Regions from separate parts of the Vibrio palustris genome, predicted to be linked through region 1. Evidence: predicted binding sites of a transcription regulator. Region 1 holds the regulator's gene; each other region holds the start of a gene.
What was found. The regulator MetJ, encoded in region 1, represses methionine synthesis genes. The targets are predictions, from matches to a motif close to TTAGACNTNTANANGTCTAA.
Positions count from the first base shown of each region.

Region 1 (10,395 bases):
CTGAACGTGAAACTCGTGCAACCGTATTGGGGCATATTCAACGTGGCGGTTGTCCAACCGCGTTTGACCGTATCTTAGCCTCTCGTATGGGTAACTATGCTGTACACTTGCTGATTGAGGGGCACGGCGGACGTTGTGTGGGCATTCAAAAAGAAGAGTTGATTCATCACGATATCATTGACGCGATTGAAAATATGCGTCGTCCTGTGCGTAAAGACCTTTATAAAGTAGCCGACGAGTTATCCTAAGTTAGCTGCTGCTATTACTGTTAAAAAGACCGCCTGTGGCGGTCTTTTTTGTATCTAGACGATGAGATCGCGAACTGCGGCGTCTTTTCTATCTAAGTAATGCGTAGATTTAATCCGACGGATGGTACGGCAACGGCCACGAACTAATAAGGTTTCGGTGGTGGCCATGTTACCCTTACGACTGATCCCTTCAACTAAGTCACCTTTGGTGATGCCAGTTGCCGAGAAAATAACATTATCGCTGCTTGCCATGTCATTGAGAGTGAGGACAGTGTTGGCGGCAACGCCCATTTCTTGGCAGCGTTGTAGTTCTTTTGCTCCCCAAATCCGGTTGTCTTCGGTTTCGCCTTTGACTTGATGACGAGGCAGTAAGCGGCCTTGCATGTCGCCATCTAAAGCACGAATAACCGCAGCTGATATAACGCCTTCTGGCGCCCCACCGATACAATACATCATATCGACATCGCTATCAGGCATGCAGGTGAGGATAGATGCGGCAACATCGCCATCGGGGAGCGCATAGACACGCACGCCCATGGTTTGCATTTCGGTAATGATGGCATCATGACGAGGCTTGGCTAGTGTGACGACAACCAATTCAGATAGCGGTTTATTGAGCGCCTGCGCGACATTCGATAAATTAACCGCCAAAGGCTGCTCTAAGTCGATACTGCCTTTGGCTTCCGGCCCAACGACCAGCTTTTCCATGTACATGTCTGGCGCTTTTAAAAAGCTCCCCTGTTCACCTGCAGCAAGTACGGCAACGGCATTCGATTGACCCATTGCGGTCATGCGTGTGCCTTCAATGGGATCCACCGCGATATCGACACCATCACCGCCTAGGCCGACTTTTTCGCCAATGTAGAGCATTGGGGCTTCATCAATTTCGCCTTCACCAATGACAATTTCACCGGAAATATCGGTACTATTTAGTAACAGTCGCATCGCTTCCACTGCGGCACCATCAGCCGTATTTTTATCACCGCGCCCAAGCCATTTATGTCCTGCTAATGCAGCACCTTCTGTCACTCGAGAGAACGCTAAAGCCAAATCACGTTTCATGTTTACTCCAAACAAACGATTAAAAAGGACGAAAAGTCTGAGAAAATTCTAACATAATCCATTCTATGACAGGGTTTTCACATGAGTGAGATTTGTGCTTGATCAAAAGTGATTCAGAAATTAGGGTAGGGATAAGTAACATTCACACGACAACGCGCCGAAAAAGCTAACTTTTTGTCCAAGAGAGGCTTTTTTTTAACCAAATAGCGTAATTTCTCTAATATAGAGAGTGTTTATCGACGCGTGGCTGAGTAGAATAGGACGCATACAGTGACTGCTTGAGTCACGTTGAACGATTCATGAAAGGGTAAACAACATGTCTTTTGAAGTACTAGAACAACTAGAAGCAAAAATTCAGACTGCCGTAGACACCATTGCGTTGCTACAAATGGAAGTAGAAGAGCTTAAAGAGTCTAAGCAACAAGTAGAAAACGAAAACAGCGAACTGAAAGAAGAGCGTGCTGCATCAGAGCAAAAAGCGATTCAAGTTCAGCAAGAACACGATGCTTGGCAAGAGCGCATTCGCAACTTGCTTGGTAAAATGGATGACGTTGAATAATTTCAATGTATCGATTTAAAAAAACGCCAGCATAATGCTGGCGTTTTTGGTTTCTGACCGATCATCTACTGGCAGTCTTTTATTTGCATCACAACTTAGAGTAGGTGAGATAATAAGTTCAGATCCGACTGAATCGCTCCTGCAGTCACTTCGCGTCCTGCACCAGGTCCACGAATGACAAGCGGGTTATCTTTATACCAACGACTTTCAATGGCGAAAATATTATCGCATGGTAACAAGTTCGCTAATGCATGCTCTTTTTCTAAGGCTTCTACGCCAACCGAGGCTTGGCCATTTTTTTCCAGTCTCGCGACATAACGCAGCACTTTGCCTTCTTGCTGTGCTTTTTCAAGACGTTCCGCAAGTAATTCATTGAGCTCATCACTGTGGTCAAGAAACGCATCTAAAGATAAGTCAGCCAATGTTTTCGAGACTAGAGACTCGACTTTAATCGTCTCAGGCTCAATCTGGAATCCGGCTTCTCGCGCTAAGATAACCAGTTTACGCATCACATCGGAGCCATCGAGATCATGGCGAGGGTCGGGTTCAGTGAGTCCCTGTTGCCATGCCAGATCAATCAGATGACTGAATGGAACACTGCCATCATATTGCTGGAATAACCACGATAGCGTACCGGAGAAAATTCCCGAGAGAGCGGTGATGTCATCGCCACTTTCACGTAGGTCTCTGACGGTATGGTTAATCGGAAGCCCGGCGCCGACAGTCGCATTATAGAACCAGTGACGCCCAATTTTAGCAAAAGCATCTTTGACTTGATTGTAATAATCACTGGGTGCGGATCCCGCGACTTTGTTAGCGGAAATAAGGTGCATACCATGTTGAGCAAACGCGAGATATTGTGTTGCTACCTCAGGGCTTGCTGTGACATCTAAGACAATCGTATCATCATAGCGATGTAAGTTATCGACAGACGCTAACCAGTTTTGTCCATCATGATTGATGGCACTATCTTGGTAATGTTCAAAAACGTCTTGTTCGTTTAATCCGGCCTCATTAAACACATAGCGCTGGCTATCCACAACAGCAACCAACTCGAAATTCATACCACGCCGTTTTTCGAGCTCCGCTTTTTCTTGATAGAACAAACGCAGCCAACTAGCGCCAATATTGCCTTTACCGCATAACACTAAAGCAATGCGTTTTTGCGCTTGGAAAAGCTGAGTATGAATATTGTGTACTAACGGTGGTAAGTCGGTGTTGCGTAAGACTGCAACCAAACTTAAACCAGACTCAGTCGTAGAGATAAACTCGACTGGGTGGTTTTTGAGTTGCTGGTAGAAGCCGAAGTTATGGTTAGCATTTTTACTCACGCCTGCGCCGACAGCAGCAACAAGCTGGAAGCCTTCCTTGAGTTTTATTTCTGCTTCTACCGCGGCATCTTGCAAACACTCGAGTGCGCCTGAGGTAATTTCTGCTGTGTACGCTAAGCGCAGCAGCGATTGGTCTTCTAAGGCCTCATACGCGAGTGGCTCTAATTGCATACGCTTTAAGCGTTGCAACGTGTCCCGTTGAATTTGTTGGAATGAGTGGTGACGGCCGAAGGTCAGCTCGATGAGTAAAACGTCGTCGAGTGAGGTGATAATCTTTGCGCCGCGTCCAGAGGCAAGCACCCGCTCAATACGTGTCGATCCTGCTTCCGGCTGATAACTACAACGTAGATGTAAATCCATCGTACTTTGGGCAACAGGCTGCAAGGTGCGACTATGTAAAACTGGGGCAGCTAAACGTGCCAGTTCATTGGCTTCATCTAAACGTAAAAGAGGCAATAAGCACGCATCGCCAACTAAACGTGGATCGGCACTGAAAACACCAGCAACATCGCTCCAAATGGTGACGCAGCTGGCATTGGCTAATGCGCCAATAATCGTTGCTGAATAATCTGAACCATTACGACCCAATAACACAGTATGTCCGGCTTTATCTTGAGCCATAAAGCCGGTGATGACTAAGCGCTTACTTGGGTGTTGAGCCAGAATGTTATTGAGCAGAGGTTGTGAGGCGGCGCGATCTACCTCGGGTTGGATTCCGGCTTCTGCACGTAAGAAAGTACGCGCGTCCTGCATAACACAGTCTAATTGCTTATCCATAAGGACAGCGGCGAGTAGTCGCGCTGACCACATTTCACCATGGCCGAGAATATTCGCACGAGTCTCACTAGAGATTGGTGCCGTTAGCTCTCCTAGCTCACTGATTTCGCCATTAAGTTGACTTAGCAGGTGATCAGCCGCTTCACCGTCAAGCAACGACGTAATCAGTTCGCTTTGGTACTGTCTCAGTGCTAATAAAGTTTCATGGGCCAAACGGCCATCTTTGCTTAACTCTTCAATAAAGGTAATTAAGCGGTTGGTTGTTTTGCCTGCCGCCGATACGACAATGAGATCATTAGAGTGTGAATAATCACACAGGATCTGTGCAACACGCTGATAACACTCAGCGTCTGCTAGGCTGCTGCCACCAAATTTATGTAATTGGCGCGATGTTGTCATTTAACAACTCTCCTTCGCGATAGTAAATGCTTGTTCTAAATCGGCAATGAGATCTTCTGCTGCTTCTAAACCGACAGAAACACGTAACAATAGTTGAGAAATGCCGGCTTCTGCTAGGGCAGCTTCACCCATCGCGCGATGTGTCATTGTAGCTGGGTGACAAATCAGACTTTCTACTCCCCCAAGAGATTCAGCCAATGAGAACAGTTTCAGTGAGCTGACGAAAACTTTGAGTTGTTCAAAAGTGGCATTCACCTCGAAGCTTAGCATGCTGCCGAAGCCACGCTGTTGCTGTTGTGCAATTTCATGCCCAGGGTGGTCAGGCAAGCTTGGGTGATAAATCGTGCCGACCAGCTCTTGCTCATTTAAGTATTGCAGTAGACGAGTGGCACTTTCTTCGTGCTGGCGCATACGTACACTCAAGGTACGTAAGCCACGTAAAGTGAGATAGCTATCAAACGGCGTACCTGTTGCCCCAATACAATTTCCCCACCACGCTACTTTTTCGGCATGTGCTTGTGTACCGCTGATCAGCACACCGCCGATAACATCAGAATGTCCATTGATGTATTTGGTGGTCGAGTGAATAACAAAGTCAGCGCCTAGTGTAAGGGGTTGTTGATATACGGGTGTCAAAAATGTGTTATCCACGGCGACTAACGTGCCGTGTTGTTTTGCTTGATTGCATACTTTCTTGATATCAACCACACGAATCAATGGGTTAGATGGCGTTTCAATCAGCAGTAATTTAGGCTGTTGGCTCAGTGCCTCTTGGACTTGTAAGTCATTGCTTTGGTCTATGAATTTAACCTTGAAATCGCCTTTTTGCGCGCGAGTATTCAGTAAACGATAGGTTCCGCCATAGCAGTCATGTGGGGCAATAATAAGATCATTGGGGCCAAGAAAAGCAGTGATCCATAAATTGATGGCGGCGGTACCACAGTTAGTAATCGTGGCCCCTGCGCCAGCTTCTAATTCAGACAGCGCCTCTTCTAACAGACTACGGTTGGGATTCCCAGAGCGTGTATAGTCGTAAGTAGGAACTTCCCCAAATGCTGGAAAGCCGTAGTTCGTGGATAAATAAATAGGGGGAACAACGGCGTGATGTTGTGAATCAGATTCAATTCCTGTTCGAACGGCAATGGTATCGGGTTTATGTTGGTTCATAATGTATCCTTTCCTGAACGCTGAGGGCTGCTGTCACCAAACTTATCGTCAAGGCGCAGGTTTATCAACCTACTTTACTGTGTGTTTTTGTGGACGTCAACACATCTAGCCATCTATATGTCTTTGCTTATAGCAGTAAATACCGTTAAAATTACATTACTGATTATTTATTTTCTGAACGACTGAACGAAGGTGCGCAATGGCAGATTGGAGCGGCGACTATATAAGCCCTTATGCGGAACATGGTAAAAAAAGTGAACAGGTGAAAAAAATCACCGTATCCATTCCACTTAAGGTACTAAAAGTGCTGACGGATGAGCGTACTCGTCGCCAGATTAATAATTTACGACATGCCACTAACAGTGAACTATTGTGTGAAGCGTTTTTACATGCTTACACGGGTCAACCATTGCCGACCGATGAAGACTTGCGCAAGGATGGGCCGGATGATATCCCCGTTGAAGCAAAAGAAATGATGACGCGTATGGGGATTGAATTTGAGTCGTTTGACGACTAAGTCCGCGTGAGCCGTGTAGGAAGATTGGTTAGACAAAAAAGCCCAGCATTGCTGGGCTTTTTGTTTTATTGACAGGATGTTTTACACATATAGATACATTAGTCGGCCATGTAGCCTTCAGGTAAATCAATGCGAGCGACGCCCGATTCCACGGCCGCTTCAGCAACAGCACGAGCAACGCGTGGCAGTAAGCGTGCGTCCATTGGTTTTGGAATAATGTAAGCTGGACCGAATGATAAGTTATCAATCCCAGCCGCTTTCAATACATCACTCGGTACGGTTTCTTTGGCTAGTTGACGGATAGCATCAACGGCTGCCAATTTCATTTCAATGTTGATTTCGCTCGCGCGTACATCCAGCGCCCCGCGGAAGATGAATGGGAAGCACAACACATTATTCACTTGGTTAGGGTAGTCACTACGACCCGTTCCCATAATGAGATCGTTACGCGTGTTATGCGCCACTTCAGGGTTGATTTCTGGATCTGGGTTCGAGCAAGCGAACACCACAGGTTTATCTGCCATCAACGCAAGTTGCTCGCTCGTTAGTAGATCTGGCCCCGATACGCCTAAAAACAGGTCAGCGCCGGCAATCACATCATCGAGAGTACGTTTGTCTGTGTTATTGGCAAAACGCTGCTTGTATTCGTTGATGTCGTCACGGCGAGTATGGATGACGCCTTTGCGATCGAGCATGTAGATTTTTTCGCGCATTGCGCCGCATTGAATTAATAATTCCATACAGGCAATCGCGGCCGCGCCAGCACCTAAGCAGACAATCGTGCAGTCTTCGAGTTGTTTACCTTGCAGTTCAATCGCGTTCAACATGCCTGCCGCAGTGACAATGGCTGTTCCGTGCTGGTCATCATGGAAAACTGGAACGTCACAACGTTCAATCAATTGACGTTCAATTTCAAAACAATCCGGTGCTTTAATATCTTCAAGATTAATGCCACCAAACGTATCAGCGATGCTGGCAACAGTATTAATGAACTCTTCTGTAGTGCGGTGTTTTACTTCAATGTCGATAGAGTCTAAACCAGCAAAACGTTTGAACAGCAGCGCTTTACCTTCCATAACAGGTTTTGATGCTTGTGGTCCCAAGTTACCCAAACCGAGTATTGCCGTACCGTTTGAAATGACAGCAACGGTATTGCCTTTACCAGTATACTTATAAATGTTGTCAGGATTTTGTGCGATTTCACGGACAGGTTCAGCAACGCCTGGGCTATAAGCAAGCGCTAAGTCATGCGCCGAATCTGCAGGTTTAGTGAGGGCGACTGCAATTTTACCTGGAGTCGGGTAAGCGTGATATTTGAGCGCTTCTTGGCGAAAAGCTTCTTTAAGGTTTGCTTGGTTATCGGACATTGGATGATCTCTATTGTTTTTTTTAGGGGGTGTAGAAAGCGCATTATTCTAAAACAGGATGTTATCAGTGCCTAGTTGACGACAGGCAATATGGCGAAGTTTTAATGGCGTTAATTACTGATAAGACCAGCGGAGAGTAAGGCAAAGGTTTGCTTTATTTATGAGGTTTACAATGGTACGAAAACAGGGAGATTTGGACGGTGAATACAGTTTGCAGAACAGGATAGGATCGAAAAGGACGCTATACAGCGCCCTTTTACTTCAGTATTTACAAAGCAAACATGCTTATTTGCTTGTAAGGCTACCGAAACGCTTGTTGAAGCGATCAACACGACCACCGGTATCAACGATACGTTGCTTACCTGTGTAGAATGGGTGACATTTGTCACACACGTCTAGGTGTAGAGTATCTTTGCTTAGTGTTGATTTAAACGTGAAAGTGTTGCCACAAGAACAGCTTGCGTTCACGTCTGTGTATTCTGGGTGGATACCAGTCTTCATGGGATAACCTCAATATTAGGCCGTGTCGCTATCCAAATCTAAGTTGGACACCACACGTAAGTTAATGGTAAAAAACGTTTAGGCTCTTATATTAAAGGCCAGAACGTTAAGGCGCGCTATGATAAAGAATCCCCGTCTTACGATCAACTGGTTTGTTGTTATTTTGGTCGAATTCTAATGGGTATCTACGGTATAGTCTGTATAGATAGCTGAATATAACCAGTCGCCTGATATTGATTCGAATTTATATCCGCCATCCAGTAAACTGTTTACTGGCTCTTAGTTCCCCTAACGATAGTATTTATGCTCCCATCAATTGCCCGCGTGGCGTTACCAGTACCTTTAGATAAGCAGTTTGACTATGTCATTCCTAGCCACCTTTTTCCGATTATAGGTGGGCGTGTCTCTGTACCTTTTGGTCGGCAAACTTTAGTGGGGATCGTGACGGCACTAGTGAGTGAGTCGGATTTTCCTAAAGATCAGCTTAAACCTATTTATGCGGTATTAGATAGCCAGCCAGTGTGGCCTGAGTCGCTATATCAACTGTTGTTTTGGTGCAGTCAGTTTTATCATCACCCATTGGGAGATACGTTGGCGAATGCGATGCCAACCGCTATTCGGCAAGGAAAAGCGGCGAGCTTTAGTCCTTATCGAGAATGGTCTTTAACCGAAGAAGGGCGTAACCAATTTATGGTGGGGCTCTCTGCGCGCGCGGTGCAGCAAAACCGTGCGATGTATCGCTTAGAAAGTGGGCCCGTTTCTCACTCTATGTTGTTAGATGAAGATATTGCATCCACGACGTTGAAAGCGTTAGAAAAAAAGGGCTGGGTAGAAATGCATGAACGCCAGCCTTCGGTTAAGCCTTGGCCAAAACAGATAGAAGCTGATGTTGATAAGCCTAAGCTAAGTGGAGAGCAAGCGATTGCCATTGCTGCGGTCAATAGTGAGCCGACCTTTGCTTGCTATTTACTACAAGGGGTGACCGGTTCAGGAAAAACAGAAGTTTACTTGAATATGATTAAGCCTATTTTGGAGCAAGGTAAGCAAGCTTTAGTCTTAGTGCCTGAAATTGGTTTAACACCACAAACGATTAATCGATTTAAACGCCGTTTTAATGTTCCGATTGAGGTCATCCACTCAGGGCTTAACGATACTGAGCGGCTTAATGCATGGTTGAGTGCCCGGGATAAAGCGGCGGGTATTATTATAGGTACCCGTTCAGCCTTGCTTGCCCCATTTGCAGACCTCGGGATTATTATTGTTGATGAGGAGCATGACTCTTCTTATAAACAGCAAGATAGCTTACGTTATCATGCTCGTGATGTCGCCGTAATGCGCGCGGCGAAAGAAAACATTCCTATTGTATTAGGCACCGCAACGCCGGCCTTAGAAACATTACATAATGCCCTAACAGGAAAATATCATCACCTGCACCTTACGCAGCGTGCGGGGCTATCAGTACCGACAACGAATCATGTACTCGATGTGAAAGGTCTGTTCCTTGAAAGTGGTTTATCCGCGCCGTTGATCGCCCAAATGCGTCGTCACTTACAGGCCGGTAATCAAGTATTATTGTTTTTAAATCGGCGAGGTTTTTCACCGGCTTTAATGTGTCATGAATGCGGCTGGATTGCTGATTGTAAACGGTGCGATGCATACTATACCTATCATCAAAATAGCCGAGAAATGCGTTGTCACCATTGTGGATCTCAACATCCGGTATTACATCAGTGCGGCTCGTGCGGATCGACTCACTTAGTGACCGTCGGGGTGGGAACCGAGCAGTTAGAGACCCAGTTAAGTGAGTTATTCCCCGAGTACAAATCGATTCGTATTGATAGAGACAGTACGCGCCGTAAAGGCAGCTTAGAAACGGCTCTTCAAGCAATTCGCAATGGGGAATACCAAATTCTTATCGGTACCCAAATGCTCGCTAAAGGTCATCATTTTCCTGATGTGACTATGGTGGGGCTATTAGATGTTGATGGTTCATTATATAGCAGTGATTTTCGCGCCGCTGAGCGCTTTGCTCAGCTTTTTATTCAAGTTTCAGGAAGGGCTGGACGTTCGAGTAAGCCGGGAGAAGTGTTCTTGCAAACTCATCATCCAGAACATGCTTTATTACAAGCATTGCTCAATAAAGGCTATAACGAGTTTGCCCAAACGGCGCTGCAAGAACGTAAAATGGCGGCCTTGCCACCATACAGCTATCTAACGTTAGTACGAGCTGAAGCGAACGACTCTCAGCAAGTGGAAGACTTTCTGCGACAGATGAGACATACCTTTGAAAGCCATCCTCAATTTAATGATACGTGTATGGTATTGGGGCCTACGCCAGCTCCCTTAGCTAAACGCGCGGGGAAGTTTCGCTGGCAACTTTTGATTCAGGCTGAGTCTCGTACATTAATGCAAATTTTGCTGCGCAGCGCCAAGCCAGCGATTAACTTATTACCCTTAGCTAAGAAAG
Region 1 is NZ_AP024887.1:2,420,952-2,431,346, reverse strand. Features, by position in the region: gene pfkA (6-phosphofructokinase) at 1-248, shown strand, start outside; gene glpX (class II fructose-bisphosphatase) at 303-1,310, opposite strand; gene zapB (cell division protein ZapB) at 1,627-1,869, shown strand; gene OCU30_RS11365 (bifunctional aspartate kinase/homoserine dehydrogenase II) at 1,965-4,376, opposite strand; gene OCU30_RS11360 (O-succinylhomoserine (thiol)-lyase) at 4,377-5,543, opposite strand; gene metJ (met regulon transcriptional regulator MetJ) at 5,743-6,060, shown strand; gene OCU30_RS11350 (malic enzyme-like NAD(P)-binding protein) at 6,159-7,427, opposite strand; gene rpmE (50S ribosomal protein L31) at 7,713-7,928, opposite strand; gene priA (primosomal protein N') at 8,232-10,395, shown strand, end outside.

Region 2 (10,395 bases), 620 kb from region 1:
AGTCATTCAACGCCACGCGCCTGGTAACTACAGTCCAAAAATCAAACCGAGTGCTAAAGGCAACTATAATGCCGTCTCTGTGACCATCAATGCCACGTCAATTGAACAAGTCGAAACGCTCTATAAAGAGCTTGGTGAGATCGAAATAGTCCGTATGGTATTGTAGATTTAAACTTTTTTTTAAGTTTACCCAGTTTTTTTTAAGCAGCGATTAAGCTGCTTTTTTATTAATAATCAAACAGTTAATAATAAAATGTTTCCTATTTGTTAAAAAACTTGCTCGCGAAGCATAGTTACTCACGCTAATGAGGTTTATAATAGCGGGCATTTCTACACCACTGGATAATGCAATGAGTAGTGAGCTGATTATTAGACAGTTAGGCCAACAGGATTACCAGCCTGTTTGGCAGGCAATGCAGGATTTCACTGACCATCGAGATAGTCAGACCCGAGATGAAATCTGGTTGGTCGAGCACTTCCCTGTATTTACCCAAGGCCAAGCGGGTAAACCGGAACATCTCATTAATACCGGTGATATCCCTGTCGTACAGAGTGATCGTGGCGGTCAAGTCACTTATCATGGTCCTGGACAGCTCGTCGTCTATTTTCTCATTAACCTACGCCGGAAATCGATTAACGTACGTCAGTTAGTCAGTAATATTGAAACTATTGTCATCAACACCCTAGCTCAGTATGGTGTCGAATCAGCCGCTAAACCTGATGCGCCAGGCGTTTACGTTGAGAGTAAGAAAATATGCTCGCTCGGACTACGTATCCGTCGAGGATGCTCTTTCCATGGTTTAGCGCTGAATATCAATATGGATTTATCCCCATTTTTAAGAATCAATCCGTGTGGTTATGCGGGGATGGAAATGATACAACTCAGTGATATCATTCCTTCAGCCTCATTGCATGACGCCGAATCTATCCTAATAACAGAGCTCGTAAACCTATTGGAATACGATAAAGTCGAATTTAGCACAGAAGCCTATAATCATGAGTAAAGCTATCCAAATGGAAAAAGGGGTTAAATACCGCGACGCGGATAAAATGGCCCTCATCCCAGTCAAAAATATGCCGAATGAAGAGACAGAAATCTTGCGTAAACCGGAGTGGATGAAAATCAAACTCCCAAGAGATACTCAACGCATTCGTGAAATTAAAGATGCAATGCGCAAAAACGACTTGCACTCTGTCTGTGAGGAAGCGTCATGCCCTAACCTTTCCGAGTGTTTTACTCACGGCACAGCGACCTTCATGATTTTAGGGGCAATTTGTACGCGTCGTTGCCCATTCTGCGATGTCGCTCATGGTCGCCCGATTACCCCCGATGCAGACGAACCGACAAAGTTAGCTACAACGATCAAAGATATGAAACTGAAGTACGTGGTGATCACCTCAGTCGATCGTGATGACTTACGTGATGGTGGCGCTAAGCACTTTGCCGATTGTAACCAAGCCATTCGTGAGCAGAATCCGCATATTCGTATTGAAACGTTAGTCCCTGATTTCCGTGGTCGTATGGATACGGCGTTAGAATTACTCAAAGACAATCCGCCTGATGTCTTTAACCACAATCTAGAAACCATCCCACGTCTGTATCGTAAAGCACGTCCAGGCGCAAACTATAAATGGTCGCTTGATCTATTACGCCGCTTTAAAGAACAGCATCCAGATATCCCAACGAAATCAGGCTTAATGATGGGGTTAGGTGAAACCAAAGAAGAAATGGTCGAAGTATTAAAAGACCTCCGTAGCCATGGCGTCACCATGCTCACCTTAGGTCAATACTTAGCACCCAGCCGTCACCATTTACCGGTTGCTCGCTATGTGCCGCCAGCTGAGTTCGAAGAATTAAAAGAAATCGCGTTGGAACTGGGCTTCACTCATGCTGCCTGCGGTCCTTTCGTGCGCTCCTCTTATCATGCTGATTTACAAGCTCAAGGTATGGAAGTGAAGTAAGAGAGACTGGTTATCTTGCAATAAAAAGCCGATGTGGAGTCCATATCGGCTTTTTTGATCAATTAACTGCTTGCTGTTATACATGAAGTTTCTTACCCTGTTATCTCATATTGACTACAATAATGGTAAGCAATTCAAAAAGGATGGTATCAATGTATAAGTTAGGACTCGTAACCTTAATGGCAGTTGGCACACTGCTTACTGGTTGTGCATCAAATGAGCAAAGAGATAATTACCAAGAAGCCTCTTTTGAACTGTGCAATACCGATGTCAAAATTTATTCCGTGAGTGATGATGGCCAAGTGCGGATTGTCTGTTCCGACCAATCTAAGTTTTCACTCGCCAATGAAAGTACTCTTGAAACCATGCGGGATATCAATGTTAACTACTGCAGCGGCGAAGGTTTAGGGCAATTTAATGAAACCCGTAAATACTATATGTTTAAATGTAAATCAGGGACATTAATCAGCATCGCTAAATAGTTTAACTGAACTTAACGTTATGAACCCCAATAAAAAAAAGCCTGCATATAATGCAGGCTTTATTTTTTAGTCGTCGCAATACTATGCGTAAACAGGTAGACGTTTACAAATATCTAACACTTTTTGTTTGGTTGCTTCAATAACAGCAGGATCGTTGATGTTATCTAGTACATCACAAATCCAGTTTGCCAGCGCTTTAGCATCTTCAACACTAAAACCACGGCGTGTAATTGATGGTGTACCAATACGAATACCAGATGTCACAAACGGACTGCGTGGGTCATTAGGGACTGAGTTTTTGTTCACAGTAATGTTTGCAGCGCCCAATGCGGCATCCGCTTCTTTACCTGTAATATTCTTGTCGATAAGGTCAACCAGGAATAAGTGGTTTTCTGTCCCGTTAGATACAATGTTGTAACCACGTTCTTGGAACTGGGCAACCATTGCTTTGGAGTTTTTCACAACATTAGCTTGATACGCTTTGAATTCAGGTTCCATTGCTTCTTTGAAAGCCACCGCTTTTGCTGCAATAACATGCATCAAAGGGCCACCTTGTCCACCAGGGAAAACAGCTGAATTCAGTTTTTTGTATAGCTCTTCACCCGCATTCGACAAAATAAGACCACCGCGAGGTCCGGCAAGCGTTTTATGTGTTGTCGTGGTAACAACATGAGCATAAGGCATTGGGCTTGGGTAAGCGCCAGCAGCAATCAAGCCCGCAACGTGAGCCATATCCACAAACAAGTAAGCATTCACTTTGTCGGCGATTTCACGCATACGTTTCCAATCGACAACCTGAGAATAAGCGGAGAAGCCACCGATGATCATTTTCGGTTGATGTTCTTGTGCCAATACTTCCATCGCGTCGTAATCAATTTGACCCGATTCATCGATACCGTATGGGATAACATTGTAATGCTTACCAGAAAAGTTGACTGGTGAGCCGTGAGTCAAGTGACCACCGTGAGCGAGGCTCATCCCCAAAACCGTATCGCCTGGATTCAATAATGCCATATAAACAGCACTGTTAGCTTGAGAGCCAGAGTGAGGCTGCACGTTTGCGTAGGCACAATCAAATAACTCACACGCACGGTCAATCGCTAAAGCTTCTGCTTTATCAACATACTCACAACCACCGTAATAGCGCTTACCAGGATATCCTTCAGCATACTTGTTCGTTAATTGAGAGCCTTGCGCTTCCATAACACGTGGACTTGTGTAGTTTTCTGAAGCGATAAGTTCAATATGTTCTTCTTGGCGAAGAGTTTCTTCCTGAATCGCAGCGTAAAGCTCCGGATCGTAATCAGCGATGTTCATATCACGCTTAAGCATCTGTATCTCCTGACTCAGATTAACTGAAAGTTGAGGTAAAACCCGAACAATGACGCCACGCAAACGTTTTCGTCACCGTAATGGCCGGTATTCTACATAAATTGATCTTTTTCATAAAGCACTAATTACCGAAATTATGAGGCAATTTTTTCACTGTTATAACCAGCTTCTACCATTATGATAAATAAGAGCTTAATACTCTAAAGAATCCTAAGTGATAAATTAGCGCTTTGCTCATAAGAGCACAACCATTAGAGCACTTTATATTGCGATGCCTGCGCTATATAGAGAAAAAATCATCAACACCACATTAAAATTGCACAGTCACAAGGGGTTATGCCAGAGATGAGCTATTTTTAACTCATTAACACGCACTCAGTACGATAAAGTAACGGGAAGTTATTCACTGATTCTGCTCATCTTTCTCGTCCCCTTCTTGATTGACTCGCTGAAAAGTTGATCAATAACACGCAACTTTGTCCAAAAAGACAGCGCTTGGTGCGAAAAACCAAAAAAAGGGTTTACAGCCTCAAACAGTTTGCTATGATTCGCCCCGCACTTGAGGGATGAGTTGGGAAAACATTCTTTAAGTATAAAAATCTCCTGGAGGAGTTCCCGAGTGGCCAAAGGGAGCAGACTGTAAATCTGCCGGCTCCGCCTTCGATGGTTCGAATCCGTCCTCCTCCACCATATTTTCTTCGTAAGAAGAGCACTTGATTGATTGCGTTGGGAAAACGTCAGTTAAGTATAAAAACCTCCTGGAGGAGTTCCCGAGTGGCCAAAGGGAGCAGACTGTAAATCTGCCGGCTCCGCCTTCGATGGTTCGAATCCGTCCTCCTCCACCATATTTCTTCGTAAGAAGATCACTTGATTGATTGCGTTGGGAAAACGTCAGTTAAGTATAAAAATCTCCTGGAGGAGTTCCCGAGTGGCCAAAGGGAGCAGACTGTAAATCTGCCGGCTCCGCCTTCGATGGTTCGAATCCGTCCTCCTCCACCATATTTCTTCGTAAGAAGAGCACTTGATTGATTGCGTTGGGAAAACGTCAGTTAAGTATAAAACCTCCTGGAGGAGTTCCCGAGTGGCCAAAGGGAGCAGACTGTAAATCTGCCGGCTCCGCCTTCGATGGTTCGAATCCGTCCTCCTCCACCATATATAAAAAAACCAGCTCAGTGAGCTGGTTTTTTTATACCTGTCAGACACTCAACACCTCTATTAACCCGCAATCACAATATAAAGACCGCCACGATATAAAAACGGCGTATTGTCATTCATTCTTAGAGACGTCTGGATCAAAAAAGGCCACTGACTGTGGCCTTTTTATCAATAACCCAATACCGATTTACCAGCGCTTCATAAAGACTAGTTATCTAAGTAATCAGGAACTTGAACAATGCTATCCAATACTGTGTTTGCTAGCGCTTCACCTTGTTCTGTAATGGGCTTTCCTGTACGGACAAGAATCTTAGTCCCGACGCCTGCCGCTTCTGCTGCCATCATGTCTTCCGCTTTATCGCCGATCATAACGGAGTTGGCCATATCGATACTTAAAAAATCCCGCGCGGAGAAAAACATCCCCGGTTTAGGTTTACGACATTCACAGTCTTGTTTGTATTCACCGAGACCAAACTCAGCATGATGTGGGCAGTAATAAATACCATCTAAAGCCACACCATGATCTTCAAAGTTCCAATCCATCCACTGCGTCAGCGATAAAAAGCGATCTTCACTGAATTTACCTCGAGCGATTCCCGATTGGTTAGTCACCAATACCAGTAAATACCCTTTATCCTGCAGTTTACGCGCTGCATCAAATACCCCATCGATAAACTCGAAATCATGCTCATCATGGACATAGCCGTGATCCACGTTGATCACACCGTCACGGTCTAAAAATACTGCTGGTTTTGCCAAAATGACTCTCTCAATTGAGCGATAAGAAGTCTTATAATTATTGCATAGCTTATTTCTTTCATCACTATCAAATGATCGATCAGCGCGGATAATTTTTCGTTTAGACGTCTAGACGTAAAAATACCTATTGACTTGAATACCTATAACTCATAGGATTCTTATCTAGCTATTAAGCAATACAGCATAATATTCTGTGAGACGATATCGCAGCTAACATAGGGTTTTTACTGCTCCCTGCACAGGTTTTTACATGATTGAAATAACGAATGTTAATAAGGTTTTCTACCAAGGCGAAACGGAAATTCCCGCTTTAGTAGACATTAATCTTCAAATATCACAAGGCACGATTTTTGGTGTCATAGGCTCTTCAGGTGCAGGGAAAAGTACTCTGATTCGCTGCGTTAACATGCTAGAGCGTCCGACTACGGGTTCGGTCGTTGTTGATGGAACAGATTTAACGCAATTGAATGCTCAGCAATTATCGAATGCTCGTCGTAATATCGGTATGATATTTCAGCACTTTAACTTGCTTTCATCACGCACGGTGTTTGGTAATGTGGCGCTACCATTAGAGCTTGCCAATAAAAGCGATGCGGACATCGAGGCAAAAGTTGCCGAGTTACTTGATTTAGTCGGTTTGGCAGATAAACGTAACACATACCCAGCCAATTTAAGTGGTGGGCAAAAGCAGCGTGTTGCTATTGCGAGAGCCCTTGCATCCGATCCAAAAGTATTGTTATGTGATGAAGCCACCAGCGCGCTTGACCCTGCGACAACTCAATCGATTTTAGCACTGCTAAAAGAAATTAACCGTCGCTTAAATATTACTATCTTATTGATTACGCATGAGATGGATGTTGTAAAAAGCATCTGCCATGAAGTCGCTATCATTGGTGGCGGTAAACTGGTTGAAAAAGGCACCGTTGGCGATATTTTTGCGTATCCAAAAACAGAGCTAGCACACCAATTTATACGCTCAACCTTAGATCTTTCACTGCCTGATGATATTGCCGAACGTTTACGTGTGGCACATAGCGAAGGCTCTCATCCATTGATTCGCTTAGAATTTACTGGTGCGAGTGTCGATGCTCCGGTGGTCTCGCAGGTATCTAGACAATTTAATATCGATGTCAGTATTTTGAACTCTGACCTTGATTATACAGGTGGCGTGAAATTCGGCATGATGCTCGCGGAAATGCAAGGCGATCAAGCCAATACGGAAGCTGCAATTCAATTTATTCGCGACAACAAAGTTAAAGTAGAAGTACTGGGGTACCTCAATGCATGATCTTATTTCATGGGTATCACAAAATAGTGATCTCATTCTAACTGCAACGTGGGAAACCATTTATATGGTATTAGCATCGGGAATCATTGGATTCGCCGTTGGTATTCCACTTGGGGTGGTGTTACATACCACCAAAAAAGGCGGCCTACTTGAGAATAATCAAGTCAATCTTGCACTAGGCGCGATTGTTAATATTGGACGTTCGGTGCCCTTTCTTGTACTGATGGTCGCCATCATCCCAGTCACTAAACTGCTGGTCGGTACCTTTATTGGCACCACTGCCACTATTGTCCCATTGACCATTGGTGCTATTCCGTTCGTCGCCCGTTTGATCGAAGGCGCCCTAATGGAAGTCCCATCTGGGTTGATTGAAGCGGCTCAATCGATGGGCGCTAGCCAACTGCAAATTATTTATAAAGTACTCCTACCAGAAGCAATGCCGAGTATTGTAAACACCATTACCGTCACCTTGGTGACATTGGTCAGTTACTCCGCAATGGCGGGGACCGTGGGTGGCGGCGGCCTAGGTGATGTTGCGATCCGCTATGGTTACTATCGATATGATATCGTTATTATGGCAGTAACAGTCATCATGCTGATCGTTTTAGTACAAGTTATACAATCATTAGGTGATGCAATCGTCCGTAGAGTCGATCACCGATAAACTAGAATAAAAATGGATATTTTTACAGGAGATACATATGAAATTTAATCTAAAAGCATTATTAGCGGTTGCGGTAACCGCATCCACTCTCGTTCTAGCTGGCTGTGGTGATGATTCATCGGATCAAAAAACCATTAAAGTGGGCGTGATTGCAGGTTCAGAAGCTCAAGTTGCAGAGGTGGCTAAAAAAGTAGCGAAAGAAAAATACGATCTTAACGTTAAACTTGTCACGTTTACCGACTACATTACGCCAAACGCCGCGTTGGCAGATGGCACTGTGGATGCGAACGCATTTCAACATAAACCATACCTAGATCAGCAAATCAAAAGCCGTGGTTACAAATTAGCGATTGCGGGGAATACATTACTTTACCCAATTGCTGGCTATTCAAAGAAAATCAAGTCACTAGACGAACTAAAAGAAGGTGACCGCATTGCAGTACCGAACGACCCAACGAACCTAGGGCGCTCACTTATCTTGCTAGAAAAACAAGGCTTGATAAAACTGCGTGACGGCGCCGGCTTGGAAGCAACTGTACGTGATATCGTATCTAACCCGAAAAAACTGAAAATTGTTGAGTTGGATGCATCACAACTACCACGCTCTCTTGACGATGTTAGCGTATCGATTATTAACAGCACGTTTGCGAGCTCAATCGATTTAACGCCAAAAAAAGACGGCCTGTTTGTTGAAAGCAATGATTCGCCTTACGTGAACCTCGTTGTTGCGCGCAAAGACAACGTAGATAGCGAAAAAGTAAAAGAGTTTGTAAAAGCTTACCAAACTGACGAAGTTTTCCAGGCCGCAAAAAAAGAATTCAAAGGCGGTGTTGTTAAAGGTTGGTAATCCCTTAACAACCTACAGAGCACGGTGTGTTTGAAAGTAAAAAGGTTGGCCAAGTGCCAACCTTTTTTATTGTACCGTTCACTGCCATCAATTAGCTGAGAATTATTTAAGGTGATCCCAAGATATATTGGACACCAAGCGGCATTTATCACATTTAAAGTGAAAAATTTCATGCAGTGGCTCCTCAAGTAACCATTCACCATCACACTTAGGGCAACGGCGGGCTTGTTCTGACATTAGACTACTTCCTCCTACTCGGTATAAGTAGTAATAGGTCGGTACTTTGGATAGATACTCAATGCGACCACGAAGATCCCAACCGCGGATAAATAAGTCACTGGTCGTATCACAAATTTCATGAAGCGCCGCGTGTTCTGCTTTACAACTCCCCGCCATTTGGATCTCATCACACGCTTGCCATTCGGTTTGCCACTTCACAACCGCTTTGTGATCACCATTGAATGTCGGAGTTTGACGATATAAAGGTATCGGTAATAAATCGTCACCGCTGCGTAATGGCGAGCAAGTATGTACATACGTCGTGTAAAGCACTTGCCAACTTGGCGTGCCAAAATCAGCAGCTTGCTCTGAGTTCATATCACGCCCCAACAGACGCACTTGTGGGCCTCTTAAACACGCATCATGTAGACGCTGTAAACATGCTTGAACAAAGTCAGAGTGATTTTTAGGGTGTAAGCTCTCTTGTTCAGGGCAAACTGCACGCACTGAAAACTCGCCCTCGCCCATAATCATCGGAAACTCACGACCGAGGACTTGACCATTATATCTTAATGCTTCCATTAAACCGTTTATCGCTTTATCAACCGCGGTAATGGTAGTGTCGGCAAAACATTCAAATTCTAATTCAACAACATACATAAATAATTCAGACTACTGGTTGTAGGTGGGTTAAAAATTCAGTGAGCGTGTTGGCAAGCGTTCGACGCGTGTCAGTCCCGAGGGTTTCTAACACGACTTCCCCACTGATGTTACAAATTGAGATCACTTGCATATCATCATCGGTAGAGGCAATAAATACCGTCGGTTTTTGCTTTAAACGGCGCTGCATCACAAGATGCCCGAGCAGGTTTTCCTGTAATCGTACGAAATCATCGTCATTCCAGACTTGGAGTAATGTAAGAGGAGTCTCTTCCCATAAAGCAGGAATATCCGCCGAAAATTGGCTACAGTAAAACTCGGTCACATCATCATGTAACGTTAGCTCAATTGCGGTTTCTACATTATCAAGATTTGCCATGTAGTGACGTAATACTGGTTGCCAATAGACACAACTTTGAGTTTTACGCTGTACGCATACCGATTCTAAATCAATCAATTCCTGATTGCTTGGTAATTGATCATACATGGCTTGGCATTGTTCAACGTATCGCTGACTAAAGTGATACAATGCGCCTGCTGACTGAGCCATTGTGTTTTCCATGTTTCATTTCCCCTATGGTGAATAATGACAGTGGCATCGAGATTGCGTAAAATTCCCTGTATTCTAATCGAAGTAACGATAAAAAATGAGTAAATATTCTGACGCTAAAGAGTTAACAGGCTTAACTTTAGGTAAAGGCACCGCTTATACCTCTCACTATGACGTAACCCTATTACAAGGTGTACCTCGTAGCTTAAACCGCGACGACCTAAACTTGGGAACTGAACTCCCATTCAAAGGCTGTGATGTATGGACGCTGTATGAACTTTCCTGGCTAAACCAACGAGGTCTGCCGCAAGTGGCCGTCGCGCAGGCAACATTACCGGCGACTAGCCCAAACTTGATCGAATCGAAATCGTTTAAGCTATACCTTAATAGTTTTAATCAAACGCGATTTTCTTCTATCGATGACGTGCGTCAAACATTAGTCAACGATCTCTCTGCCTGTGCCGGAGAAGCGGTTAG
Region 2 is NZ_AP024887.1:1,804,397-1,814,791, forward strand. Features, by position in the region: gene ybeD (DUF493 family protein YbeD) at 1-166, shown strand, start outside; gene lipB (lipoyl(octanoyl) transferase LipB) at 351-1,004, shown strand; gene lipA (lipoyl synthase) at 997-1,962, shown strand; gene OCU30_RS08490 (hypothetical protein) at 2,115-2,444, shown strand; gene glyA (serine hydroxymethyltransferase) at 2,526-3,776, opposite strand; tRNA gene OCU30_RS08500 (tRNA-Tyr) at 4,382-4,466, shown strand; tRNA gene OCU30_RS08505 (tRNA-Tyr) at 4,537-4,621, shown strand; tRNA gene OCU30_RS08510 (tRNA-Tyr) at 4,691-4,775, shown strand; tRNA gene OCU30_RS08515 (tRNA-Tyr) at 4,844-4,928, shown strand; gene gmhB (D-glycero-beta-D-manno-heptose 1,7-bisphosphate 7-phosphatase) at 5,139-5,690, opposite strand; gene metN (methionine ABC transporter ATP-binding protein MetN) at 5,941-6,978, shown strand; gene OCU30_RS08530 (methionine ABC transporter permease) at 6,971-7,642, shown strand; gene OCU30_RS08535 (MetQ/NlpA family lipoprotein) at 7,680-8,489, shown strand; gene OCU30_RS08540 (Zn-ribbon-containing protein) at 8,592-9,368, opposite strand; gene syd (SecY-interacting protein) at 9,376-9,918, opposite strand; gene queF (NADPH-dependent 7-cyano-7-deazaguanine reductase QueF) at 10,016-10,395, shown strand, end outside.
Region 2: metN (methionine ABC transporter ATP-binding protein MetN) is a predicted target of MetJ. The motif match lies at 5,791-5,810, and genes of this name have one in related genera.

Region 3 (10,395 bases), 630 kb from region 1:
ACTCGTATCAAAAACTTGCGCCAAGTTGTTGCAAACACAGGTCAAGCTCTATCTATCCTATTGGATACTAAAGGCCCAGAGATCCGCACTATCAAGCTAGAAAATGGCAATGATGTTGATCTTGTTTCTGGTCAAGAATTCACATTCACTACCGATGAAACTGTTGTTGGTAATAAAAATACTGTTGCTGTCACTTACAAAGGTTTTGCTCAAGACTTAACGGTCGGCGATACTATCCTTGTGGATGACGGCCTACTAGAAATGGAAGTGATTGCCAAAACAGACACCGAAGTAAAATGTAAAGTTCTTAACAACGGTGCATTAGGTGAAAACAAAGGCGTTAACCTTCCAGGTGTCGCAGTGAGCTTGCCAGCGCTTGCTGAAAAAGACAAAAACGACTTAATCTTTGGTTGCGAGCAAGGTGTCGATTTTGTTGCGGCTTCGTTCATTCGTAAAGCGTCTGACGTGCATGATATCCGCGCTCACCTGAAAGCACATGGCGGCGATAGCATTCAGATCATCTCTAAAATTGAAAACCAAGAAGGCGTTGATAACTTTGACGAAATCTTAGAAGCGTCTGACGGTATCATGGTAGCTCGTGGCGACCTTGGCGTTGAGATTCCAGCAGAAGAAGTTATTTTTGCTCAAAAAATGATGATTGAAAAATGTAACCGTGCTCGTAAAGTAGTTATCACTGCGACACAGATGCTCGATTCAATGATCAAAAACCCACGTCCTACACGTGCTGAAGCGGGTGACGTAGCCAACGCAATCATGGATGGTACTGATGCAGTTATGCTATCAGGTGAAACAGCGAAAGGTAACTATCCTGTAGAAGCTGTGACTATCATGGCGCAGATTGCTCAGCGTACTGACCAAGCATTGAAAGCAGAACTCGGTTCTCGTCTAGACAGCCCTCGCCTACGTATCACTGAAGCGGTATGTAAAGGTGCGGTTGATACGGCTGAGAAGTTAGCATCTCCAATCATTGTTGTGGCAACAGAAGCCGGTAAATCAGCACGTTCTGTGCGTAAGTATTTCCCAACTGCCCACATCCTAGCGATTACCACCAATACAAAGACAGCTGCACAACTTGTGTTATCTAAAGGGGTAACGCCAATGGTCGTGGATCGTATTGCGAGCACAGATGATTTTTACGTGCTTGGTAAAGAGCTGGCCCTGAAATCTGGCCTTGGTAAAAAAGGCGATATCGCCGTAATGGTTTCTGGCGCGCTAGTGGCTTCAGGTACAACCAATACTGCTTCTGTTCACGTACTATAATACGTATTCAGAAAAGCAAACGGGGCCTATGATAGGCCCCGTTTTTTTATGTTTTTTACTCTTTGCTGGCATTTAGTTCAGAAGTTTAATGACCAAAAAACTCTTGGTAATGAGTGTTGAGCAGCACCAACATTGGCAATGTATACAATGGGTTTACCGCAATTGCCAAGACTAACAAACTTATTACCGCCAAGCGTACAACATAACTATTTAACATACTCTGCCTCACTAACGAACCCCAGAGTGTTTGCGATATGTCCTAGTTAACTGACAAACTTACTAAGAAGCGCCGTTCTTCTTAGTTACGATTCCATGTGCCGCCGGGCAAGATGTGTTCAAAAAAACCACAGTTTACTGCATTATTCCAGAATCTCAAGCAAGTTGTAGTGACGAGTTTCATGCAATTCCAATCGCAAAATGTGTCGCCATATACCTATCTGCATTACTGATCCATTCGATATGTCACATCAACGCTATCACTGATCGTCATCGTTTGATCGGCATAACTGTCATTAGCCGATACTTTGGCTTCGCGTAGCATTACATGCTGCTGGCGTACGGGCGAGACTGACGCATTGTTATAACGAATTTGCCAAACTTGACCCAATTGGCTATGAAAACCAGTCGCTAACACTTGAGCTTTGTGCTGCGCATCTTTCATCGCTTCTGCTCTGGCTTGCTCAACATAATGGTCTCTATTATGCACGCCAAGCTGAATTCGGTTGACCTGATTCATCCCCGCTTGTAACGCCATATCTAACAGTGGGTTCAATTGATTGATGCGATTAACCGTTACCGTGACTTCACGCCGCCCTTGGTATCCTGTTAATTGTTTTTTGCCAGATTGTTCATATTGATATTGAGCAGAAACGATGAGGTTACTACTCTCAATATCTTTTTTTGAGATGCCTTGCTTTGTCAGTTTGGTCATAAAATTCGTCACGGCTTTATCGACGCTCGTTTTCACATCCTGAGCCGTTTTGCCTTTTTCGACGACTTGTACTGACATCGTTGCCATATCCGGTTTTACTGAAATTTCAGCACGTCCAGTGGTAACAATCGTTGGGAAATCATACTCAGCGGCAAAGCTTGCGAGCGAATAAAATAATCCAATCCCCATCACTAAAACTCGACCTATCCTGTTCTGCATACCATGCTCCTAATTCATTCTATTCAAGGAATATATTTACTGCCCTCTAATCATTTAAGACCATAATCAAATAAATTGATTCAACATGGCGCATAAAAAACGGAGGCCAAGGCCTCCGTCATCATCGTCAGGGGTAAATTATCCACGCTCCCAGTGAACATCCATTTGTGGGAATGGAATTTCAATACCATTCTCATCAAGTGTTTCTTTTATTCTTAGCATCATATCCCAGTATACTGGCCAGTATTCCTCTGTTTTCACCCAAGGACGCACCACAAAGTTGACGGATGAATCAGCCAGTGTATGCACTTCAACCGTTACTTCAGGATCTTTCAAAACCCGTTCATCACTTTCCATGAGCTCACGTAATACTGTCTGTGTTTTACGTAGATCAGCTTTATAAGATACTCCTATTACAAAATCAATCCGACGCGTTTTATGGCGTGAATAGTTGGTAATAGGGCCACCGATAATTGAAGAGTTCGGAACCACAATCATTTTGTTATCTGGCGAATTCAAGACGGTTTGAAATATTTGAATCGAACTGACCGACCCTGCAATACCACCAACTTCAACATAATCACCTGACTTAAATGGACGAAAAGCGACGATTAATACACCCGCCGCAAAGTTAGATAGCGAGCCTTGCAACGCTAATGCAACAGCCAAGCCGGCCGCACCGATAACGGCGACGACAGACGCGGTTTGCACGCCAAGCTTACCTAATGCCGCAATTAACACGAGGATGAATAATAAGTAACGAACAATGGCCTGAACGAAATCGATCACAGCTTTGTCCATACGACGCTTCTTCATGAGCTTACTAACGCTGTTAGCAATCAGTTTTACCGCAATATTACCAACGAATAAAATTAATACGGCCCAAATAATATTCATCGAATATTCAAATAATAAGTCGGTATTGTTACTAAACCAATCCGTAATATAACTAATATTGCTAATGACGTTCGTCTCCACACTAGCCGCTTCACTCGCCATACTTATTTCCTCTTTCATTCAAATTATTAGGCTCATTTATAGTCATTATCAGTGTTATGAGCGCTTTTTATCCTATTGGTAATGAGTCTCTCATTACATAAATAGTGATGACTAGAAGGCTAGACTATGCAAATTTCTCGAGTGAAACCAGTCTTTAACACAAAAATAACGCAATAAAAAAGCCCGCTGCAAGCAGCGGGCTTTGGAAAAGAACAGAATGTTCTTCCGTCTAATACTTATAGTACGTCAACAGAGTTCAAGTTAGCGAATGCTTGCTCTAAACGCTTAACCATTGCTGATTGACCGGCACGTAGCCATTGACGTGGATCGTAGTATTTCTTGTTTGGTGCATCTACGCCAGTTGGGTTACCGATTTGACCTTGAAGGTAATCGTGGTTTTCCGCTTCGTATTCACGGATACCATCCCAACATGCCCACTGTGTATCTGTATCGATGTTCATTTTGATCACACCGTAACCGATAGACTCTTGAATTTCAGCTTCTGAAGAACCTGAACCACCGTGGAATACAAAGTTCAAAGAGTTTTCAGGAAGGTTGAACTTCTCAGATACGTGTTTTTGAGAATCACGTAAAATAGTTGGAGTTAGTACAACGTTACCTGGTTTGTATACGCCGTGTACGTTACCGAAAGAAGCAGCGATCGTGAAACGAGGGCTGATAGCGTTCAGTTTTTCGTAAGCGTAAGCCACATCTTCAGGAGAAGTGTATAGCTCTGAATCATCCATATCTGAGTTATCAACGCCGTCTTCTTCGCCGCCAGTACAACCCAATTCGATTTCCAGAGTCATGTCCATTTTCGCCATGCGCTCTAGGTACTTCGCACAGATTTCGATGTTTTCTTCTAGAGATTCTTCAGAAAGATCGATCATGTGAGAAGAGAATAGCGGTTTACCTGTTTGTGCAAAGTGCTCTTCACCTGCGTCAAGTAGGCCGTCAATCCAAGGTAGCAGTTTTTTCGCAGCGTGGTCAGTATGCAGAATAACTGGAACACCGTACGTTTTGGCAACAGTATGTACGTGTTTTGCACCAGCAATAGCACCAAGCACTTGTGCTTGTTGACCTTCTAGCTTAAGACCTTTACCAGCAAAGAAAGCCGCGCCACCGTTAGAGAACTGTACAATAACTGGTGATTTAGCTTTCGCCGCCGCTTCAAGAACAGCGTTGACTGAGTCAGAACCAATACAGTTAACTGCAGGCAGAGCAAAGTGGTTTTCTTTAGCAACTTCAAATACTTTCTGTACGTCGTCACCAGTGATAACACCAGGTTTTACGAAATCGAAGATCTTAGACATTGAAATGATCCTATTTATTGTCGTTTTAAGAATAAAAACGTTAAGTTAAAAACTTGTTAAATGTCACGCTATCTATCACAACATATTAACAGATAACGGACGAAATAGCAGTAAAAGCGAGGGGCAGTCCTCGCTTTTACCATGGATTATTTTGCGCGATTTTCTAGCATTTCAACAGCTGGAAGTGGCTTACCTTCAACAAATTCAAGGAATGCGCCGCCACCAGTAGAAATGTAAGAAACGTCGGCTTTAATACCAAACTTGTCGATCGCCGCTAGCGTGTCACCACCACCAGCTACTGAGAAACCTTCAGATTGAGCAATCGCATCAGAGATACCTTTAGTCCCTGCTTCAAAGTTTTTGAATTCAAATACGCCAACAGGACCATTCCAAAGGATGGTTTTCGCGTTCTTCAGAATCTCAGCTAATTGTGCTGTTGAGTCAGGGCCCAAATCGAAGATCATGTCATCGTCTTGAACATCTTTGACGTTTTTGATTTCAGCTTCTGCATTCTCATCAAACGCTTTTGCACAAGCAACGTCTGTCGCAACAGGGATATGACACTCTTCCATCAGACGCTTCGCGGTATCGACCAAATCTGCTTCGTAAAGCGATTTGCCCACGTTATGGCCAGCCGCTGCAATGAACGTATTGGCAATACCACCGCCAACAACTAATTGGTCAGCAACTTTAGAGAGAGACTCTAGTACAGTCAGTTTTGTTGATACTTTTGAACCACCAACAATCGCCACCATTGGACGAGCTGGGTTATCCATTGCTTTTGCTAGCGCTTCAAGTTCATTAGCAAGTAACGGACCTGCACACGCGATAGGAGCATGAACACCTACACCGTAAGTTGATGCTTGCGCACGGTGAGCCGTACCAAATGCATCCATAACAAATACGTCACATAGCGCAGCGTATTTTTTAGACAATTCTTCGTCGTTTTTCTTTTCACCTTTGTTAAAACGTACGTTCTCTAGAACCACAAGCTCACCCGCTTCTAGTTCTACGCCTTCAACGTAGTCTTTAGCTAGGCGAACATTGGCGTCTAGTGCATCATTTAAGTAGTTGACAACAGGTTGTAGAGAGAACTCTTCTGTATACTCGCCTTCTGTTGGGCGGCCTAGGTGAGATGTCACCATTACTTTTGCGCCCGCTTCCAAACAATGTTTGATGGTTGGAATCGATGCAAGAATACGAGCATCAGACGTCACTTTGCCTTCTTTTACAGGAACGTTTAGATCAGCACGAATAAAAACACGTTTACCTGCTAGATCCAGGTCAGTCATCTTGATTACAGACATGGTTTGTCCTCTCAAATTTTTATGAAGAAATAAAGTTTCACCCCGCCTAAAGCCGGGCAACGGTATTCTTTTGATTGTCATTGTTTCACTTGGGCATAGAGGATATTTTTTTCACACCAAAAAATAAATATATTTTCCTCTTAAATGTGGGCTATGACTCAGTTGCTTGCATTGCAAGTGCTGTATCGAGCATTCGATTCGCAAAGCCCCATTCATTATCACACCAGACTAACATTTTTATCAGCTGTCCGTTGCTTACCCGAGTCTGATTTCCATCGACAATCGCACTATGGAAATCATGATTAAAGTCGCACGAGACTAACGGCTCTTCGGTGTAATCGACGATACCTCGTAATGTACACTGAGAGGCCTGTATGATGGTTTGATTTACGTCATTAACACTCACTTTAGTGTTCACAGTCACACTTAAATCCATCGCGGTAACATTTACTGTGGGCACTCGCACTGAAATGGCTTCAAATTTATCCGCGAATTTCGGAAAAATTCGTCCAATTCCTTTATGCAATTTGGTATCGACTGGAATAATCGATTGTCCTGCCGCTCGCGTCCGACGTAAATCATCATGATAAGCATCAATCACAGGCTGATCATTCATTGCAGAATGTATCGTTGTTATCGTACCCGAATCAATCCCAAAATGGTCATCCAAAATCTTAATTACCGGAACTATACAGTTCGTCGTACAGGATCCATTTGATACTACTTTTTGCTGGTGCGTCAAGGTGTCCTCATTCACACCATAAATAATTGTATTATCCACATTTTGACTACCGGGATGTGAAAATAATACTTTCTTCGCCCCCGCTATTATATGCTGCTGGCCATCAGCTTGTGAGCCGTATACCCCTGTGCAATCCAACACTAAATCAATATTTAAGTCACGCCAAGGTAATAATGGGATGTCTGATAAATGTAACATGCGAATCGAATCCGCATGCGTATTATCATGATGAATATATAAATGCTCTTGATCATAAGACACTTTCTTAGAAAAACGCCCGTGACTCGTATCATATTGAAGTAAATGCGCCATCGCTTCTGGTTTCGCTAACTCATTGACTGCAACGATTTCTATACGTTGGTATTTATCACTTTCATACAGTGCTCTCACAACATTTCGGCCAATACGACCAAACCCATTGATGGCAATTCTTAACATATTTTCAATTCATGATAGTTCGAAGCTGTTAATGGATACTACTCCATTTGAAACCAGTTATCACCCGATAAAATTATGCCACTAGCCGCGAATATGACTGGTTTTTCAATAGACATTTAACTCGCTATAAATGATAATAATTCTTACTTATATAGTATTTTATTTATCAACTCTGTGATAGGTAATCGTCAGTTTCAGCTTTAGAACCTCCCGAATATTGGAGCATTAACATGCATGACTTAGCTGCCATTCGCGCGTTTAATGCGCTATGTCAATATAAAAGTCTTACTTCAGCAGCCAAGCACCTTGATCAACCAAAATCGACCTTAAGTAGACGCTTATCGCAATTAGAAGAAGATTTAGGGCAAGCTCTTTTGGCAAGAGATGGCAATCGCTTGACCTTAACTAAGGCAGGAGAAATTTATGCATCTTATGCCGAGAGAATCTTACTGCTTGCAGAACAAAGCGAAGAAGCCTTACAAGAATTAGACCAGCATATCAGTGGTACCTTGACGATAGCCGTTGATCAAAACTTAATGCGTGGCTGGATATCAGGAGTTATTGAAGCCTTTTTGCAAGCTCATCCCAACATTCATTTACGGGTTATTAGTCAATATACACAATACGATAATACACCATCACCCGATCTCATTATTTGCGTTGGGCAATTCGCTGTAGATAGCTACCACAGTACCACTATTGGTCATTGGCGCTATGCTCTTTATACTTCTCCTGATTACTTCATGAGTCATCAAGAGGTGACCCATCCTAGCCAATTAAGTGAGCATGATTGGATTGATTTTATGTCTCTTAATCAAGGGGGATTAACGCTCACACATGCTGATTATGGCACTTACCGGCTACCTTCCTTTGCTAGTCGCTTGCAAAGCGATCATCTTCCTATGCAAGCCGATACCATCAGTAAAGGCTGTGGCATCGGATTACTCCCCACACCATTTGCTCAAGGTTTAATGCGCTCTCATCCAGAGAAAATTACACCATGTTTAGTTGGCTGGCATACCGATCCTATCCCCATCAACTACCTTTATCCTTTAGGGCGTCAGCCACTGCGTTTACGGTTATTCATTGATATGATGCGCGCGCAACTTCCAGATCACTGGCGTCATGATTCGGTGGCGAATTAGTTCACGTTCTAACTCTATGATTGCAGCAATGCTCTTTCTCCTTCTTGATTGTGGTAAACCGCAATAAAAAGCGCTGTCTTAAGGTTAATACAGAAAAAGATCTTGTAATTTGACCATTGAAAACTAAAATAGACGTCTAGATGTAGAAACACCTACATATTAATCGATAGTGCAGAGTAGCCAATCCTGAATGCTACTCTAGTGAGTAAATATTGGAGTTATCATGGCTAAGCACCTGTTTACTTCTGAGTCGGTCTCAGAAGGTCATCCAGATAAAATCGCGGATCAAATTTCTGACGCAGTGTTGGACGCTATTTTGGCACAAGACCCGAAAGCTCGTGTTGCGTGTGAAACTTACGTAAAAACCGGCATGGTAATGGTCGGCGGTGAAGTCACGACTTCCGCCTGGGTTGATATCGAGCAGTTGACTCGTGATACCGTCCGTGAAATTGGCTACATCGACTCCGATATGGGCTTTGATGCCAACTCGTGTGCGATTTTAAACACTATCGGTAAGCAATCACCTGATATTAATCAAGGGGTTGATAAAGCGGACCCTAAAGATCAAGGCGCGGGTGACCAAGGTATCATGTTTGGTTATGCCACTAACGAAACCGAAGTGTTAATGCCAGCACCAATTACCTACTCTCACCGTTTAATGCAGCGTCAAAGTGAAGTACGTAAAAATGGCACGCTACCTTGGTTGCGTCCTGATGCAAAATCTCAGGTTACCTTCCAATACGATAACAACAAGATTGTTGGCATTGACGCAGTTGTATTATCAACACAACACGCAGACACCATCAGCACGGCTGATCTACGTGAAGGGGTGATGGAAGAAATCATCAAACCTGTGTTACCAACAGAATGGTTAACGAAAGACACTAAGTTCTTTATTAACCCAACCGGTCGTTTTGTTATCGGTGGCCCAATGGGTGACTGTGGTTTAACAGGCCGTAAAATCATCGTAGATACTTACGGCGGCGCAGCTCGTCACGGTGGTGGTGCATTCTCTGGTAAAGATCCATCAAAAGTGGACCGTAGTGCAGCTTATGCGGCTCGTTACGTGGCAAAGAACATTGTTGCGGCAGGTCTTGCTGATCGTTGTGAGATTCAATTGTCTTACGCTATTGGTGTCGCTGAACCAACGTCGATTATGGTTGAAACATTCGGTACGGAAAAAGTGGATATCGAAGTGATTATCCGCGCGGTACGTGAAAACTTCGATCTTCGTCCATACGGGCTACAAGAGATGTTGAATCTTCTGCAACCAATCTACAAGAAAACCGCAGCATACGGACACTTTGGTCGTGAAGAATTCCCTTGGGAAGCCACCGACAAAGCCGCGATGCTACGCGAATTTTCTGGTCTAAAGTAACCGATACTGGATACTGAAGACGAAAAGATTGAGGCTCTGAATTATTCAGAGCCTTTTTTATTTTCAATGGCTCAATTGATGGACGACACATGCTTACCACAGAGTTGATTCAGCGTGCTGAAGAGGCCATTTCTCACTGCCACCAGCAAGTAAATCAATATTTTTCCAAAAAGCTTCCCTTACCGAGCTTAAGCTTTCGGTTGCGCGGTAAAGCAGCGGGAAAAGCCTACATGCACTTGAATGAAATTCGCCTCAACCCAACCCTGTTTGTTGAAAACCAGCAGGCGTTTATCGACCAAGTCATTCCGCATGAAATGGCACACTTAGTCACGTATCAATTGTTTGGACGAGTCAAACCTCATGGTAAAGAGTGGCAAGCCGTGATGAGTCAAGTCTTTGGGTTAGCGCCAGACACCACTCATCAATTTTCTATCCAATCGGTACAAGGTAAAACCTTTGAGTATCGCTGCGCCTGTCAAACCCACTCATTAACGGTACGACGCCATAATAAAGTTCAACGTGGTCAAGCAGACTATCGTTGCCAACGTTGTCATGCCACACTCAGCTTTTCAGGTATTCAACTGACCTGATGAGCGCTATGATGAATATTTATCACCGATTATTTATCGAGTGATATACGTA
Region 3 is NZ_AP024887.1:392,200-402,594, reverse strand. Features, by position in the region: gene pykF (pyruvate kinase PykF) at 1-1,281, shown strand, start outside; gene OCU30_RS01950 (hypothetical protein) at 1,367-1,498, opposite strand; gene OCU30_RS01945 (oxidative stress defense protein) at 1,724-2,431, opposite strand; gene mscS (small-conductance mechanosensitive channel MscS) at 2,570-3,430, opposite strand; gene fbaA (class II fructose-bisphosphate aldolase) at 3,667-4,743, opposite strand; gene OCU30_RS01930 (phosphoglycerate kinase) at 4,890-6,050, opposite strand; gene epd (erythrose-4-phosphate dehydrogenase) at 6,202-7,230, opposite strand; gene OCU30_RS01920 (LysR family transcriptional regulator) at 7,461-8,375, shown strand; gene metK (methionine adenosyltransferase) at 8,599-9,753, shown strand; gene OCU30_RS01910 (SprT family zinc-dependent metalloprotease) at 9,843-10,343, shown strand.
Region 3: metK (methionine adenosyltransferase) is a predicted target of MetJ. The motif match lies at 8,504-8,523, and genes of this name have one in related genera.